DNA from 3 places in the Flavobacterium cupriresistens genome. Region 1 is predicted to be linked to each of the others. Evidence: riboswitches for the same ligand, from Rfam matches in the RefSeq annotation. Region 1 holds a riboswitch; each other region holds the start of a gene.
The links. A riboswitch is a leader RNA that binds a small molecule or an ion and turns the genes downstream of it on or off. The one in region 1 is predicted to bind cobalamin.
Positions count from the first base shown of each region.

Region 2: another riboswitch for cobalamin. It lies ahead of LNP23_RS00505 (TonB-dependent receptor plug domain-containing protein); the one in region 1 lies ahead of LNP23_RS09250 (PKD-like domain-containing protein).
Region 3: another riboswitch for cobalamin. It lies ahead of LNP23_RS16765 (TonB-dependent receptor); the one in region 1 lies ahead of LNP23_RS09250 (PKD-like domain-containing protein).

Region 1 covers NZ_CP087134.1:2,070,178-2,076,234, reverse strand. The annotation lists gene LNP23_RS09255 (hypothetical protein) at 809-1,141, opposite strand; cobalamin riboswitch at 1,356-1,590, shown strand; gene LNP23_RS09250 (PKD-like domain-containing protein) at 1,712-2,845, shown strand; gene LNP23_RS09245 (hypothetical protein) at 3,355-3,660, opposite strand; gene LNP23_RS09240 (leucine-rich repeat domain-containing protein) at 4,449-5,306, opposite strand; gene LNP23_RS09235 (DUF1761 domain-containing protein) at 5,488-5,976, shown strand.
Region 2 covers NZ_CP087134.1:100,090-106,146, forward strand. The annotation lists gene cobT (nicotinate-nucleotide--dimethylbenzimidazole phosphoribosyltransferase) at 1-538, shown strand, start outside; gene tnpA (IS200/IS605 family transposase) at 556-996, shown strand; gene LNP23_RS00495 (adenosylcobinamide-GDP ribazoletransferase) at 1,557-2,354, shown strand; gene cobC (alpha-ribazole phosphatase) at 2,339-2,881, shown strand; cobalamin riboswitch at 2,945-3,152, shown strand; gene LNP23_RS00505 (TonB-dependent receptor plug domain-containing protein) at 3,180-5,042, shown strand; gene LNP23_RS00510 (YncE family protein) at 5,048-6,057, shown strand, end outside.
Region 3 covers NZ_CP087134.1:3,958,257-3,964,313, reverse strand. The annotation lists gene LNP23_RS16775 (DEAD/DEAH box helicase) at 1-686, shown strand, start outside; gene LNP23_RS16770 (NAD(P)/FAD-dependent oxidoreductase) at 774-2,033, shown strand; cobalamin riboswitch at 2,648-2,853, shown strand; gene LNP23_RS16765 (TonB-dependent receptor) at 2,971-5,019, shown strand; gene LNP23_RS16760 (DUF5074 domain-containing protein) at 5,016-6,057, shown strand, end outside.

The DNA of each region.
Region 1 (6,057 bases):
CTGCCCTTTTTACATTTCACACAATTACAAAAAAGTCTTTCAAGAACTGAATTAAAATTTACTGAGAGCAAGAATTAAATACTATTGTTATTCACATTCTGGCACTATTAATGTTTACACAGTGTTACATCAAAACTTTATTTATAACCAAAAGAAACCAACACATGAAAGAAACCCTTTTTAAAAATCTAACCTTCTCCCTGATCATAACAAATATTTGGACAATTTGTGCTTTCTTCATTTACTTCTTTGAATCACCTGGCTGGTTTCATGGGTTCGAAGTTCTTGATTTTTACCTGAACAGTTGTTGGATTTCCGGGGCAATTGGAGTGATTTTAATACTATTAAGATTCTTTTATTTTAAAAACGATAAGAAGAACAAATTAAGTTTAAGTTTTCTTTATTGCTTTTTCGGCATTTTTAATCTGCTTTTATTTGCACTGTTTTTAATACTTGCTCTCTTTGAAATTACACACGGCGGTTTTTTAGACCTGTTTTTATTTGTCAATCCTATTACTGCAGTTTTTATTCTTTTTGATATTTATAAAACGGTAAAGTCGGACGACTCTAAAAACTACAAAATCATCAAATAAATCCGTTGGATACAATTAATTTTAGCACATAGATTACTAAGCAATAAAAATACGCAATTTTTCTTATCTCTCTTCCATTTGTCAGGCTGAGCGGAGTCGAAGCCCCTTTTACCTAACCAGCCTTCGACTTCGCTCAGGGTGACAATAACTCATAAAAGAACCTTTAATTGATATCTAGAAGGCGTTTTTATGTGTACTAAACTAATCCTATCAAATCAATGATCAGCATTCAAACGAAGTTTATGTACTTCATCGAACAATTCCATTTCATCATCCGGAAGAAGTTTTAAGGCCATATCGAGCAAAGTCGCTATATCTATTTCCTGCTCAGACATACTATCTGATAAATAAGGATCCTCATTTTTAAGTACACTAATACTTGCTTTAAGTAAAGTAGAAACCATTAGGTTTAATTCGCTGTAAGAAGATACTTTTAGCGCTACTTCAAACGAATTATTTGTATTGTCCGGTTTTAGTTTTGTAAAATACCCTCCCTTGTTCATTACTTCTAAAAGTGATACGAACGGTTCTGTGTGTTGTGTTTTCATGTTTTTCCATTTTAATTCAAATTTGACATTATATTTTCTAAAAACGGTTATCATATAAGATACCCAAGAATTATTTAACAAATTTTTCGTACAAAAAAGCACGTAAGCAAAGCAAATTGTCGTAGAATATGGGATGCGATTTCTCCTTCGTCGAAAGAACAAAAGACGCTTATTTTTTTTTGAAATTAACATTAAAAGCACCAAAGAGTTTATTTACATTTGTACGCGCAATGGTTCAACTGCATTTTTCGGTGTAGTTGATTAAAAGGGAATTAGGTGCAAATCCTGAACAAGCCCGTTACTGTAAGTTTCATGCAACATTTTGACAGATTGCTGTTGATTTTTCAAATCTTCAAAATCTAATCTTTTGCCACTGCATTTTTAGAAATGTGGGAAGGTTGCTCAAAATGGAAACAAGTCAGGAGACCTGCCACTGCTTAATAGTTTAAAGTTTTCGTGGAGCAAAACTTTAAGGCCGGACACAAACATCAAATTCAAATTTGGTTTTCGTTTTCGTTTTTTTCGCTTTTAAAGCAAAAACAAGAATAGAAAATAATACTCTTTTCGTTTATGAATAAAATTTTAATTGCATTAGCCACAACTCTATTCCTCACCGGATGTTCCAAAGATGAGACACCTTCCGAAGTGGTATTACCGGAAGTAACATTTGATGAACCAACAAATGGTTTTACAATTGATAAAATGCAATGGTTTCACCTCCAGCCTAAACTTAAAAATCCGGATAACGTGACTTATACCTGGCTGTTAAATGGAAAAATAATTGCGACCACACTTGATCTAATGTACGTGTTTGCACAAGCCGGAACCTATAAAATTGACTTTAGAGTAAAAAACAATTCCGGTGAAATCTTTAAAAAAATCACCGTTAATGTAAATGAAAAAACCTATCTGAACGGAGTCAAAAATGTCTTTGAATTCTTTCCTGCTCCCGGGCAATTTACAAATGCGCTACCCGAAGCAACTGTAAAAGACACTGACGAAACCATGCGAAAAAAAGCAGAAACGACACTTACAACAGGAAGCTTGGTAAGTCTTGGCGGATTTGGAGGTTATATCGTAATGGGATTTGACCACACAATTATCAATAAAGAAGGCAACGATTTTATTGTCCTTGGAAACGCGTTTAGCAATTGGGCCGAACCCGGTATAATAATGGTTTCCAGCGATGTAAACAACAACGGAAAAGCAGATGACGAATGGTACGAAATTGCAGGTTCAGAGCACAATAAACCAACGACCATCAAAAATTACGAGCTGACGTATTACCAACCCAAAAGTGAACCTGAAAACCCATCGGAACCCAATTACATTCGTTGGACTGATAATCAAGGGCAAACGGGTTATATCTCTAAAAATGCTTATCACAGCAATCCTTTCTATCCAACCTGGAAAGGCACCAGCATTACCCTAAAAGGAACTTTCTTAAAAGCCAACCTATTCGATAAATCCGGAACAGGCACGTATTGGGTAAACCCCGCCTACGACTGGGGCTATGCCGACAATTGGTCCAACACCGATGAAAAAGCCCAAATCGATATCAATTGGTCCGTAGATAAAAAAGGAAACCCTGTAAAACTACAAGGAATTAACTTCATCAAAGTCTACAATTCAAACCGTGCCGAAGGTGGATGGCTAGGGGAAGTTTCTACCGAAGTTTCTGGTTTTAAAGATTTGAATTTATAATAGCTTCAAGCTATTGGTTTATACGAGAAACCATCGTGAACTTTATATAAAACCTAGCGCTCTTTGTGGTTATTTTATAGATCATTTGTCTGCTGTTTTTTAACCGCAAAGAGCGCTGAGTTTTTCTTTTTCACGCAGATTTAGCAGATTGAACAGATTTTTTATAAGAGGTAAACAGATCAGCCTAATCTGCTAAATCTGCGTGAAAAAAAATAGGTACAAAATTTAAAAGGATTTACTATACTATAATTAAACTTCGCAACCCTTGCGGTTAAGCCTACACAAGAATCTATATTCCATAAAAAACATACATAACATGTGTGATTTCTCCTTACATCGAAAAGACAAGCATTACGCAGCAAAAAAACATAACCAACAAAATAATTCGTGCCAATTCGTGAAATTCGTGTCAAACATTTTTCTTTGTAAAGCACTAATCCTCCTCTATGAAAACAAAAAAAAGACCATCTCAATAGACAGTCTTCCGTATTTTTACTAAGTAAAATGACCTAAGCCATAAACAAAGCATACTTATTATAATCGTACAAAACCTTATCGTAAGGCACTAATTTAGGATTTATTACTTCAGAAGAAGCATCAAATTTAATCCCGTTATGTTTTCTGAACAAATAGATCTCTTTCAGGCAATTTGATAAACTCTGGTGAATAGACGTGGTAAAAGTTGGCAATTGCTTGTCACCTACCAATAAATCTATTTGATAATTTGAACTGCTTTTAGAAAGGTTATTACCAATGATTCTTATTGTAAATTGTGTCTCCTTTCCGTATTGTTCACCTTTATATTGTACTACCATAATTTTATAATTAAAAGGGTTAATTTAAGATTTTATTTTTCATCCCAACATTGATAACTAAAGTTATGAAAAAAAAGCAAATGAATAAAAAATCGCTTCAAAAATAAATGTTATTTAAATCATGTCCAAAAGTTGCAGCGTCTTTATGAAGATTTCTGTCTAGTCAAAAGCACAAGACCACAAACCAGAAAAATCCTTTTAATCTGTGGCGAAATAAAAAAAAGATCTGCCACAGATTAAAAGGATTGAAAGGATTACTTTTTTCTACAGAGTGACGAAATCTTTCATTCGAGTCTTCTTTTCATACGGATAAAGTTTGACCTAAAAAAAAACACGAATTGCACGAATTAACACGAATTGATTAGTGGAAATTTGTGAGATTCGTGGCTATAAAAACATCCCGATAAAGTCTAACTTAAAAAAAAACACGAATTACACGAATTAACACGAATTGATTAGTGGAAATTTGTGAGATTCGTGGCTATAAAAACATCCCGATAAAGTCTAACCTAAAAAAAAACACGAATTACACGAATTAACACGAATTGATTAGTGAAAATTCGTGTAATTCGTGTTCATAAAAACATTCCATAAAATTTAGCTTCAAAAAAAACGCCACAAATTGCGCGAATTGATTAGTGAAAATTCGTGTAATTCGTGTTCATAACAATTCCTTACTCCAATCACTTTTGGGCAGAAAAAAACCGTAACGAATTACGGTTTTCAACAATTAACTAAATATATTTAATCAACTTTTTAACGAGAGTGAAATTCATTCATAAGCATGATTAATTTTGGGTAACAATTGTAGTTTCTTTTTCATTATTAATTTCTAACAAAACCGGATCTCCGTTTTCGTCAAACATCGTCATATTCAGTGCGTCTAATAACACCAAGTTTTTAGAAACGGTTCCTTCAAATTTATTGTATGAAAGATTCATTTCAGACAAATTATGTAACTTTTCCAGTCCTTTTGGAATTTCACCTCCAAAACTATTGTCAAACAGACTCAGATTTTCAAGAGCAGAAAAATTAAGTATTTCATTACTTAAGTTCCCGGACATCTTATTATTATTGAGCAGCAATACCTTCAATGTCTGAATTTTATATAAAGAACCCGGCAGTTGCCCTTCCAGTTCATTATTAAACAACGACAGTATTTCTAACTGCTTTAATTTTCCAATCTCTATTGGCAATTCTCCTGAAATTTTATTAGCAAAAAGCTCTAAATTTTTCAGTTTTTTTAATTCGCAAATCGAAGCCGGTAATGTTCCTGACAGCTCATTTAATGAAACATCGAGAACTTCAAGCTCCTTCAGATTTTGAATTGCTACAGGAAGTTGTCCTTTCAGTCCATTTTCATGCAAATCGACGGCAATCAGATTTACTAAATCGTAAAACTCACCGGGTAATTCTCCCTGCAAATTATTGTTGGCCAAATTAAGCCCGACAACTTTTCCGTTTTCAGCTGTTACTCCATACCATGTAGCTACTGATAATGACAAATCCCATTTTATTTTCCATTGTGATCCATTAGTAGCATGGTACAACTTAATAAGGGCATCTTTTTCTTTGTCCGAAACAGTATCTGCAAAAATATTTAGAGAAAAAACAAGTGCTAAAAAAAGAGTGATATAACTTTTCATAACAGATTTGGGGGTTTGTTTTCAGGAATAAAATTATACATTTTACAGACATAAAGCACATAATGTCGATAAAGTGTTAATAAGTAATTTATTAACGTTATTTATACTACTTATTACAAATTTCCAAAAGTTTTACTTTATTTGATTAAATTTGACTAACTAATCATAAAAACCTCATATTATGGAAATTAACTTTATTGCACTACTAGTTGCTGCTATCATGACACTTGTCGTTGGTTTTATCTGGTATCATCCAAAAGTCTTTGGAACAGTATGGATGAGAGAAAGTAATCTGACCGAAGAGGTCCTTCGAACCGGAAACATGCTTAAAATTTTCGGATTAACATATGTTTTTTCGCTAATGATTACCATCGTTTTAATGGCATTGACTATTCATCAATCCGGAGCAGTAGGAATGGTCGGCGGCCCTCCGTTGATCGCCAGTGCAAAACCATCGTTTGCCGCTTTTATGGCAGATTACGGAACGGCTTATCGTACTTTTAAACACGGTGCGCTGCACGGTTTTATCTCAGGCCTGTTTTTTGCTTTTCCCGTAGTTGGGATTAATTCGCTATTCGAAAGAAAATCATGGAAATACATTTTGATTCACGCCGGATTCTGGATCGTCACACTGACTTTAATGGGTGGAATCGTTTGTGCATTTGCCTAACCACATAAAAGAACACAACCCGTTTGAAATCAAAAGTCAAACGGGTTTTTCTTAATAATAACTTAAACAGGATTGGTTCTT
Region 2 (6,057 bases), 2.0 Mb from region 1:
TGGTTTTGGTGAAATGGGAATTGGAAACACCTCTACAGCAGCAGTATTAATGAGTCTTCTAACGGGTTTTCCGATCGAAGAATGTGTTGGAAGAGGAACTGGTGTTGAAGACGAAAAACTGATCCAAAAACAAAACATACTGAAAAAAGCGATTGAAAATTATGCAGGTCAAACGGAAATGCAACAGCAATTGGCTTATTTTGGAGGTTTTGAAATTATACAAATGGCGGGTGGTATGCTAGCTGCTTATGATCGTAAAATGTTGATTTTGGTCGATGGCTTTATTTGTAGTGTAGCATATTTAATAGCTTCGAAAATAAATCCGAATATTAAAAGAAATGCCGTTTTTTGCCACGTTTCAGCCGAGCAGGCCCATCAGAAATTATTAAACTATTTAGAAGCGAAACCTATTCTAAATTTAGATTTACGCTTGGGAGAAGGAACAGGCTGCGCGATTGCTCTTCCAATTTTAAAATCGGCAGAAGCTTTTCTGAATGAAATGGCTACTTTTGAAAATGCGGGGGTTAGCAAAAAGTAACTTTTAATATGTAGAATATGCCTTTTCTTAAAATTTATATTCATTTTGTTTGGAGTACAAAAAACAGGGTTCCTCACTTAAGTTCTTTCGAATTACGAGAAAAAGTATGGAAACATATCAAAGTGAATGCCCAAGAAAAAGGAATTTACATTGATCACATAAATGGGTACTCAGATCATTGTCATTGTTTAATTTCATTAGGTGCCGATCAAAGTATTCAAAAAATTATGCACTTAATAAAAGGCGAATCTTCTTTTTGGATTAATAAAAATAAGTTAACTAAAGAAAAATTTGAATGGCAAGATGAGTATTTTGATATCTCCGTTTCTGAATCAATAGTTGATAAGGTAAGGTATTATATAAAAAATCAAGAATTACACCATAAGAATAAAACATTTCAAGAAGAATATGATGAGATTATTAGAAAATTTGGGTTTCAAAAAATAAATCCTAAATAAAATTTGGCTAAAGTTTTTTCTAATTTAAATTTTATAATCCTCCAGATTTATCTGGAGGTAATTCAATAAAAAAACAGCTCTGACACAATCTATAAATTTATAATACAGCAAAAACAAATTGAATCGCAAAGAGTTATGCGCATAAAATTTGGCTAAAGCCCTTTTTAATTTAAACTTGGTAACCTCCAGATAAATCTGGAGGCAATTCAATAAAAAAATAGTCCCTAACATAATCTATGAAATTTATAGCACTGTAAAGACAAATAGAATCTCAAATAGTTATATGCATAAAATTTGACTAAAACCCTTTTTAATTTAAACTTGATAACCTCCAGATAAATCTGGAGGCAATTCAATAAAAACATTTCAAATCACAAATAACCTTTTCTTTTACTATAATTTTACAAAAAACACCAAATAGAAATCCACTAAAAATTCAGAAAAACATTAATTTCAAAAAAAGAAAGCCTTTGTACAGATTCAATTGCCAACATCTTTAGATGTTGGTTTCATGAAAGCAATCAAACTGGCTTTAGCCAAATAACTACATACTCTTACCAATGAAAAAAGAACTCCATATATTCTTCACTGCGCTCATGTTTTACACCCGGATTCCATGTCCAAAAAACATTGATCATAATCCCGATTATCTAAATAAAGCAACACGCTATTTCCCTTTGATAGGCTGGATTGTTGGAAGTATTTCCTTTTTGGCATTTTATTTTTTTTCTCTTTTTCTGTCGGTAGAAACAGCTGTGATACTCGCTTTTATTGCTTCTATATTAACTACAGGAGCTTTTCATGAAGATGGCTTTGCAGATGTTTGTGATGGTTTTGGCGGAGGCTGGACCAAGGAAAAAATACTACTCATTATGAAAGACAGCGCTATTGGTGCCTATGGTGCCATTGGTTTGGTTTTGCTTTTTTTATTAAAGTTCAAACTGCTTTCAGAATCTATAGCACCTTTTCAAGTTCAGGATTCAACAGCACTTTTTCAAATTTTCTTATTATTTGTTTCAGCTCATGCTTTGAGTCGTTTGGCAGCGATTAGTATCATTTTCACTCATGAGTATTCGCGTGATGATGCTTCAAGTAAAAGCAAACCCATTGCTAAAAGCAATACCTGGAAAGAAATTTTGGGTTCCTTTTTCTTTGGATTAGTCCCTCTACTTGTGCTTTCCTATTTCAAATACCAGATTCTTTTGGTTTTAATTCCTGTTTTTTTGACCCGTTATTTTTTAGCGCGTTACTTTCAGAAATGGATTGACGGTTATACGGGCGACTGCTTGGGAGCTACGCAACAGGTGTGTGAAGTTGTTTATTATTTAGCGCTTCTTTTGATATGGAAATTTATTTAGTACGTCATACCGAAACGATCTGCGAAAAGGGCATTTGCTACGGACAATCTGATGTCGCTCTAGCAGAACCTTTTGAACTTATTTTTGAAAATATCATTTCACAATTGCCACAAGAAGCGATTCTCTTCTCAAGCCCTTTACAACGCTGTGTAATTTTAGCAAAACACATTCAAAACGAAATCAAAACCATTTCTTACCAGGAAGACAAAAGACTAATGGAAATGAATTTTGGAGATTGGGAAATGAAAAACTGGAATGACATTCTACCCGAACAACTTAATCCGTGGATGGAAGATTTTGTGACTGTTCACGCTACAAACGGAGAATCTTTTATTGAATTACATGACAGAACCGGTGCTTTTTTATCAGAGCAAATTTCAAAAAAAGCAGACCAACCGATAATTATTGTTACCCATGCAGGAGTCATCAGAAGCCTGCTTTGCCACCATACTTCACTCCCGCTGAAAGATGCTTTTCAGAATAAAGTCGATTTTGGACAAGTCGTCAAAATAAACCTACAGCTGTAAATTTGTTTTAGGAATTCACATAAAAAACAGACCAAATTTGAAAATTCAATAATTTTAACTTTATCTTTGCAAAAAATTTAAGGTTGTGTTACTGATTTATTTAGCACATTAAAAAGGGAATCAAGTAAAAACTTGAGCTGTACCCGCAACTGTAAGCTTAGTTCAGAAATGAATGCTTGTTGTTAACTACAAAACCACTGCTCGCTTTGGCGAATGGGAAGGTAAACAACAAGACGCGAGCCAGGAGACCTGCCTTTGTAACTAATATCGAACTCTCGGGAACAAGAGTTTAGAAATTATGACTTTAAAAAAACGGTTGTCTTTTTGTTTGCTCTTATTGTGTCAGATCCTTTTGGCACAGAATGATTCTATAACAAAATTGAAAGAAGTGATTGTTTCGGACACCAATCTTAAAAAATACTCGGGCACACAATCTGTTCAAACCTTGAATGATTCTGTAATTAACAGAAATCAATCATCCTTAACCTCTCTTTTAAATTACAATACGGTTATCTATTTTAAAGAAAACGGACTCGGAATGACTTCCGGACCTTCCTTTAGAGGGACAACCAGCGCACAAACCGCAGTCATTTGGAACGGAATCAATATTAATTCCCAATTTTTAGGTCAAACTGACTTTAATACGATCGGGACACGTGATTTTAATTCCATAGCCGTAAAAGCCGGAGGGGGAAGTATTTTATACGGAAGTGGCGCTATCGGCGGAAGTATTCACCTTAATAATGATTTGAGTTTCAAAAAACAATTCTCTAATCATTTGTTTTTTAGCGGTGGAAGTTTTGACACCTACAGCGCAAATTACCGTGCTGCCATAGCATCAGAAAAGTACAGTCTTCAAGTCAGTATTTCCAGAAACAGTTCTCAAAATGATTTTAAATATCCGGGAACAATCGATCAAAAAAATCTAAATGGTGCGTACTATAATACTAGTATGAATACCTCATTTGGATATAAAATTGATCCGAAAAACACCTTAAAATTATACAGTCAGTTTTACGATTCAGAACGTCACTTCTCACTCACTTCTCCAAGTGATACTAAAGCAAAATACAATGATTTTAACACCCGTAATCTTTTAGAATGGGAAAGTGTTTTTGATCGTTTTACTTCTAAGTTAAGAGCTGCTCATATTGGAGAATCTTATAAGTATTTTGGAAACATTAATTCGGAACTCTTTACCTATGGAAAAGTTGAGACTTCTATTCTAAAATATGATTTAGCCTTTGATGTAAATGATAAAATCAAATTAAATGCTATTATCGATTACACTCGAAATAAAGGATATGGTTCAAGTATTAATAATGTAAAAAGAGAAATCGGTTCTGCCAGTTTGTTATTGCGTCATTTAGTAACGGACAGATGGGATTATACCGCCAGTATTCGTCAAGAAGTAACCGACAATTACGGAAATCCATTTCTTTTTTCTTTTGGAACAAGATACCAATTCACAGACTTTTATCGTATAAAATTAAACGCATCAAAGAATTTCAGAATGCCCACTTACAATGACTTATTTTGGCAAGGAAGCGGTAATCCTGACTTGAAACCTGAAACTTCTTATCAAGGTGAAATTGGCAATGAGTTTTTTACAAAAAATTTCACTCTTTCTGTAACTGCATATTACAATGCAATTCGGGACTTGTTACGCTGGGTTCCTAAAGAAGGCAGCGGTGATGTTTGGTCTCCGGAAAACACAGACAAAGTTAGAGCGTATGGTGCAGAAGTGCTCTTGGAATGGAAAACAAAAATAGAAAACCACAACTTCACACTCAATGGGACTTATGCGTATACCATTTCAGAAAGTAAACAAGTGATTCGTGGAGAATCAATTTACAAGCAATTAATATATGTTCCTTACCATAAACTAACAGGATCAGCTTCTTATAATTGGAAAAAGGTATCTTCTTATTTTCAATATTTATATACAGGAGATGCTTATACCACACCTTTTAATAACCCAAATACAAAAGTAAAAGCATACAGTATTGGCAATTTGGGTGTTGATTATGATTTTGGCAAAAAAAACAGTTACAAACTTGGATTTCAAATGCTAAATATCTGGAATGAAAATTATCAGCCAGTGACTAACAGACAAATGCCGGGGAGAAATTACACAATATACATTAACCTTAACTTTTAAAAAACATGAAGAAATTAAACAAACTATTTTTAGCACTCCTTGTAAGCTCGGCCTTTTTCGCCTCTTGTAGCAGTGACGACGACACTACAGATCCGGTACAAGAACCACGTGGTAATTATGATGGTGGATTGTTTATTGCTAATGAAGGAAATTTTGAAAAAGGCAATGGATCAATCTCTTATTTATCGGAAGATTTAAAAATCGAAAACAATGTATTTTCATTAGTAAATACCGGAAAAAAAATTGGTGATGCACCACAAAGCATTGGCTTTAATGGTAATTTTGCTTACATCGTGGTAAACGGTTCCAATAAAATTGAAGTCGTTAACCGATATACTTTTAAAAGTATAGCAACTGTTACCGCAGACTTAAGCAATCCTAGATATATTGCTTTTGCAAATGGAAAAGGATACGTAACAAACTGGGGAGACGGAGCAAGCGCGACAGATGACTATGTAGCTATATTTGACCTTACTGCAAATAAAATCACATCTAAAATCCCTGTTGTTGAAGGTCCGGAAAAGATTATCGAAAATAACGGAAGTCTTTATGTAGCACACAAAGGTGGATTCAGTCAAGGAAATTCTTTAACTGTTATCAGCAGTGCAACTAATAAGGTCACTACTAATTTTGTAGTGGGTGACGTTCCGAGTTCACTTGTAAAAGATAATGGAACTTTATATGTTTTATGTAATGGAAGACCAAGTTATGCAGCTCCTGAAACAGCCGGAAAATTAGTAAAAGTTAACTTAAGCACTAATACTGTAGCATCTACAATTGACTTTTCAGCTAAAACACATCCTGGATTTTTAGACATTGAAAACAACAAGCTTTATTACACAGTTGGAAAAGACATTTATTCTGCTGCTACAAGCACTACAACTTTACCCGCTGCAGCAACATTCAAAGCAACTAAAGTTACCACTCTTTACGGTTTTGCAGTTAAAAACAGTAAAATATATGTTGCCGATGCTATTAACTTTCTGGATAATGGAGACATCTACACCTATACATT
Region 3 (6,057 bases), 1.9 Mb from region 1:
GAATTGATCACGAATACATAGTGGTTGATCCGATTGAAAAATTGGATGTACTAATGCACTTTTTGAATTCCAGAGAAGGGGAACGCGGAATTATTTTCTGTAAAACCAAAGCAGCAGTAAACAAACTGGCTAAAAATCTGGCTATAAACCGTTTTTCTTCAGGAGCACTTCACGGTAGTTTGTCACAAGGAATTCGTGATCGAATTATGGAGCAATTTCGTGAAGGACATATCAATATTTTGGTTGCTACAGATTTGGCTGCCAGAGGAATAGATGTAAAAGAAATCTCTTATGTAGTCAACTATCATTTACCGGATACTTACGAAGCTTACGTTCACAGAAGTGGAAGAACAGCCAGAGCAGGTGCAAAAGGACTTTCTTTAACCGTTCTGCAAGAGGAGGAAGTGGCTGAAATTGCTGAATTTGAAAAAGAATTGGATTTAAAATTCATTGAATTTAAAAAACCAACAGCAGTAAGTTTAGAGGAGAACAATACACTTCTTTGGGCAAAACAAATTTTCAAAACCAAACCGAATCATGATCTTTCTGCTGAATTAAAAACAAAAGTGAAAACTGTTTTTCATCATTTAACCAAAGAGGAGTTGATTGAAAAACTGTTAGCAAATTATGTTTTGCAGAACAAAATCGATGTAGTTGAAAAACCTGTTAAAAAATTCAAAAAGTAAGATATGTTGGCTTTGTAGCTGTTTAATTATATTGTACTTTTAAGGTGATTTTTAAAAGAAAATTATCTTATTCGTAAAACAATATATATGAAAATAGTCATTATTGGAGGTGGGTTTGCAGGTATAAATCTGGCGAAGGAACTTGTAAATCAACCTCAAATTCAAGTTACACTTGTAGACAAGAACAATTACAATTTTTTCCCACCACTAATATATCAGGTTGCAACCGCTTTTCTGGAACCTTCCAGCATTAGTTATCCCTATAGAAAGTTTTTTGCAGGCAAAAAGAACCTTCAATTTCGTTTAGGAGAACTGGTTTCTGTAGTTCCTGCAGAGAATAAAGTAATCTTAAACAATGGCGAATTGAGCTACGATTATCTGGTTTTTGCCACAGGAGCAGAAACTAGTTATTTTGGCATGGAAAACGTGATGAAAAACGCCATTCCGATGAAAACCTTAAATGATGCCATCGAAATGCGAAATACGTTGCTTAAAAACCTCGAAAAAGCCGCTATAACCAAAGATATTCGCAAACGCCGTAAATTACTAACGATTGTGGTAGCCGGTGGAGGACCTACCGGAGTGGAAGTTTCAGGAATGTTTGCTGAAATGCGTAAAAATATATTACTCAAAGAATATCCGGAATTAGAAACATCTGCCAGCAATGTCTATTTAGTAGACGGAGGAGATGCTTTACTGGCTCCAATGAGTGTAGCTTCACAAAAAGATACTTTAGAAGCGTTAACCAAACTGGGAGTTGTAGTAAAACTAAACAGCCGTGTTACCGATTATATTAATGATACCGTTCATTTTGCTAACGGAGAAACGATTCAGACCAAAAATCTAATTTGGGCAGCCGGTGTTTCGGCTAAACTTTTTGAGGGTATTCCAACAGAAAGTTATGGTCGTGGCAGACGTATGGCAACGGATCAATACAATAAAGTGAATGGTCTTGAAAATGTATATGCCATTGGCGATACTGCTATTTTAGCCGGAGATCAAAAATTCCCCGACGGGCATCCTCAGGTAGCTCAGGTTGCCATTCAACAAGGGTTAAATCTGGCTAAGAATTTTAAAGCGATGGTTCACAACAAACCTCTTAAAGCTTTTACTTACAACGATAAAGGCTCGATGGCTATTATAGGGAAAAATAAAGCGGTAGTAGATTTACCAAGTCCAAAATGGCATTTTAAAGGATTTTTCGCCTGGATTATTTGGTTGTTTATACACTTAATATCGTTGATTACTTATAGAAACAGACTGAATACGTTCTGGAACTGGATGGTGGCTTATTTTGCACGAGATCAGTCTTTGAGAATGATTATCAGACCGGATAAGAGGAGTTAAAATTTAATATTTGAAATTCCAAATTCCAAACGCTAATTTGTTTTTTTTTGTCATTTCGAATTTAGAGGCATTATGTTTAAAAGATAGGCGATTTCGGGAATAAGCCTTCGACTTCGCTCAGGGTGACATTTGGGAGAAGTATGGAACTTGGAATTTTAGTATTGGAATTTCAGCCCCTTTTTTTGTCATTTCGACAAAGGAGAAATCACACACGTAACTCGACAAAGATTTTCCTTTCTTAAGCGAAAATACTATTGTGATTTCTCGTACCTAGAAATGAATAGTCTGAATTCCAAATTCCAAACGCTAATTTGTTTTTTTCGTCATTTCGACGAAGGAGAAATTACATCCAATATTCCATACAGTGCGTGCTCAGCGTGTGTGATTTCTCCTTCGTCGAAATGACAATAATGTGAATTCCAAATTCCAAAAATTTAAAAAGCCGGAAACTTACGTTTTCGGCTTTTTGGTTTTATTTTTTTTTGTTGTTTTCTACTTATTTGGATTCAATAAGATACCAGTAATTAAAAGTCTTTTCACTCGGAAGATGTTTTTATTTTATTAGGGTAAGAGCAATTGTATTAAATAGTTCTTAATATTATAAAGATAATTGTATATTTGCCGCAGATTTTGGTCTATTTTTCTAAGTTTTTTTAGAGAATAGTTAAAAGGGAATCAGGTGTAAATCCTGAGCAGACCCGCTACTGTAAGTTCTATATAAGTCTTTAAACGTTTCTAATGCCACTGTTTGCTACAGCGATGGGAAGGCTGATTTAAAGATAGAATAAGTCAGGAGACCTGCCATAATCACATAGTTTAAGACTTTCGTGGTATAAAGTTGAAGAACAAGAATATTCCCTGCTATTTTTATAGTCGGAATGTGTCTTATTGCTTCTTGTTATTTACATCTCTGAAAGTTTATTTAATAAAATCAGTGATGCATAATACCACAAAAACGCTTGTATTCTTTTTTATTGTATTGATCCCGTTTTTACCTCAAGCTCAGGTAAAAAAGGACAGTTTACGGGTTTTAAAGGAGGTAATCTTAAAATCAAAACCCTATCAGGAGGTAATTCCCGTACAAACGCTTTCAGGGAAATTACTCGAAAACCTGGCCAGTCATAACGTTGCCGACGCACTACGGTATTTTGCAGGAACCCAAATCAAAGACTATGGCGGACTTGGTGGCCTTAAAACGGTTGATGTACGTAATATGGGAACCCATCATGTAGGTGTTTTTTATGACGGAATTCAACTGGGTAATGCACAAAACGGAGTTACAGATTTAGGGAAATATTCCTTAGACGACATGGAATCTTTAACCATGTACAACGGACAAAAAAGCGAAATATTTCAATCTGCCAAAGACTTTGCTGCGGCTTCTACGATTTACTTAAGAACGAAACGACCTGTTTTTGAAGGCACAAAAAAAACGAATCTTTTAGTACGTTACAAAACGATGTCTATCAACTATATCAATCCTTCATTCCGATGGGAACAGAAGTTGAGCGATAAAGTAAGCATGAGTGTAAGTTCGGAATACATCAAGTCTAATGGGCAGTACAAATACAGATACACCAGAAACAATCAGGATGGTTCTTTGGCTTATGATACTACAGCGACCCGAATGAACAGTGATATTGAAGCTTTAAGAGTAGAATCAGGGCTTTACGGGAAAATAAATAAAGGTTCCTGGGATGCCAAGGTGTATTATTACGATTCAGATAGGGGAGCACCGGGAGCTATTGTGGCGAATAAGTTCAAAGACGGTTTCAGGCAATATGATAAGAATTTTTTCGCTCAGGCTTTCTTAGTGAAAGAAGTTAGCGAGAAGTATAAATTTCAGGCCAGAGCAAAATACGGCTACGATTACACACATTATGTTGCTCGAGATACGACCAAAATTTTAGGAGAAACAGTAACCGAAGGCGCCCAATCCGACGATAGTTACTACCAACAGGAAATCTATTTCTCCGCTGTTAATATGTACAGTATAACGCCAACGTGGGATGTGTCATTATCCACAGATTTGCAATACAACCGATTAAATGCAACAAGAAAAGGAATCCAAACCTTATTTTCTTATCCACAACGTTATACGGCCTTAGTTTCTCTTGCCAGTTCGTACCGACTTGGAGGACTTAAAGTCTTGGGAAGTCTTGTAGGCACGCATGTACAAGAAGAGGTCCGCTACAATGCAAAAGCTCCGGATAAAACAGAAGTAACACCTGCGTTGTTTTTGGGTTACACTCCATTTAAAGGACATGATTTTAATCTAAGAGCGTTTGCAAAACGTATTTTCAGAATGCCCACTTTTAATGATTTGTATTACACCATGGTTGGCTCCAGTACTTTGAGACCGGAATATATGAACCAGTACGACCTTGGTTTTACCTACAATTTGCCTGTAGGGAAAGGTTTTTTTGATGCCTTTTCGATTCAGGTTGACGGTTATTATACCAATACCAAAGATAAGATCGTAGCAGCACCAACCGGAAATTTATTCCGCTGGATGATGACCAATATCGGACAAGTTAAAGGAAAAGGAGTCGAATCTGTTCTGAATATGGGAACTCATTTTAACAAACTAAACTTAGTCGCCAATCTGACTTATACCTATTCTGAAAGCAGAGATTATACAAAATTCGCAGGCTTAGAAATTTCATCTTACGGAGACCAAATCCCCTATACGCCTTGGCACAGCGGATCGGGAATACTAAACGCCAACTACGAATCATGGAACTTCAACTACAGTTATATCTATGTAGGGAAACGTTTTAATGGAAACGTAAACAACATAAAGGTTAATGAAGTACAGCCTTGGTACACCCACGATTTTTCGGTACAGAAAGCTTTCGCAGTTAAAAATTATAAAATTAAAGGAACTGTAGAAGTTAACAATGCATTCAATCAACACTATGAGGTGATCTACAATTACCCTATGCCGGGTCGTACGTTTAAATTTATAATAAGTATTGCGCTATGAAAAAGAACCTTTCAAAAATACTGCTAAGTTTATTTATCGCTCTTGCTTTTACTTCCTGCAGAGAAGACGAAACCATTTTTCTATCCTCAGACAAAAATGTTGCCGCACCAAGAAATGACGGAAAAATAGAAGGTTTTTACCTCCTTAACGAAGGTAATATGGGGATGAACAGGGCCAGTATAGACATCTTTAATTACAGGACCGGAAACTATACAACCGATATTTATTCTGAACGCAATCCGACAGTTGTAAAAGAGTTAGGAGACGTAGGTAATGATATAAAAATATACGGGAACAAGGTTTACGCCGTGATAAACTGCTCGAACAAAATAGAAGTAATAGACAAGTGGACAGCAAAACGAATCAAAAAAATTGATGTCCCCAATTGCCGTTATATGGCTTTCTACAAAAATAAGGCTTATGTGAGTTCCTACTCAGGCCCCGTAGCTATTGATCCCAATGCCGAAATTGGCTTTGTAGCCGAGATCGACACTACGACATTAGAAATAAAAAGAAAAGTAAAAGTGGGCTATCAACCGGAACAAATGGTCGTACACAATGGCAAATTGTATGTAGCAAATTCAGGAGGTTACCGTGTACCTAATTACGACAGAACTGTATCTGTAATTGATCTGGAAACCTTTACTGAGGTCAAAAAAATAGACGTGGGTATAAATCTCTTTAGTATGCAAATAGACAGTCGTGGTGATATTTATGTGAGTTCCCGCGGTGACTATTATGATACACCTTCAAACCTTTTTGTTATCGACACCAAAACTGACGAGAAAAAAATGCAATTGGACTTTCCGGTTTCCGGAATGTGTATCGTCGATGATTTGCTCTATTTCTATGGTGTTTCATGGAGTTATCTCACGAATAGTAATAAGGTAAGTTATGGCATATTAGACACGAGAACTAAAAAGATCATCAGCAATCAGATCATCACAGACGGAACAGAGAAACAGATTATGATTCCGTATGGGCTTCAGGTAAATCCGGAAACCAAAGAAATATACATTTCAGACGCTCAGAATTATG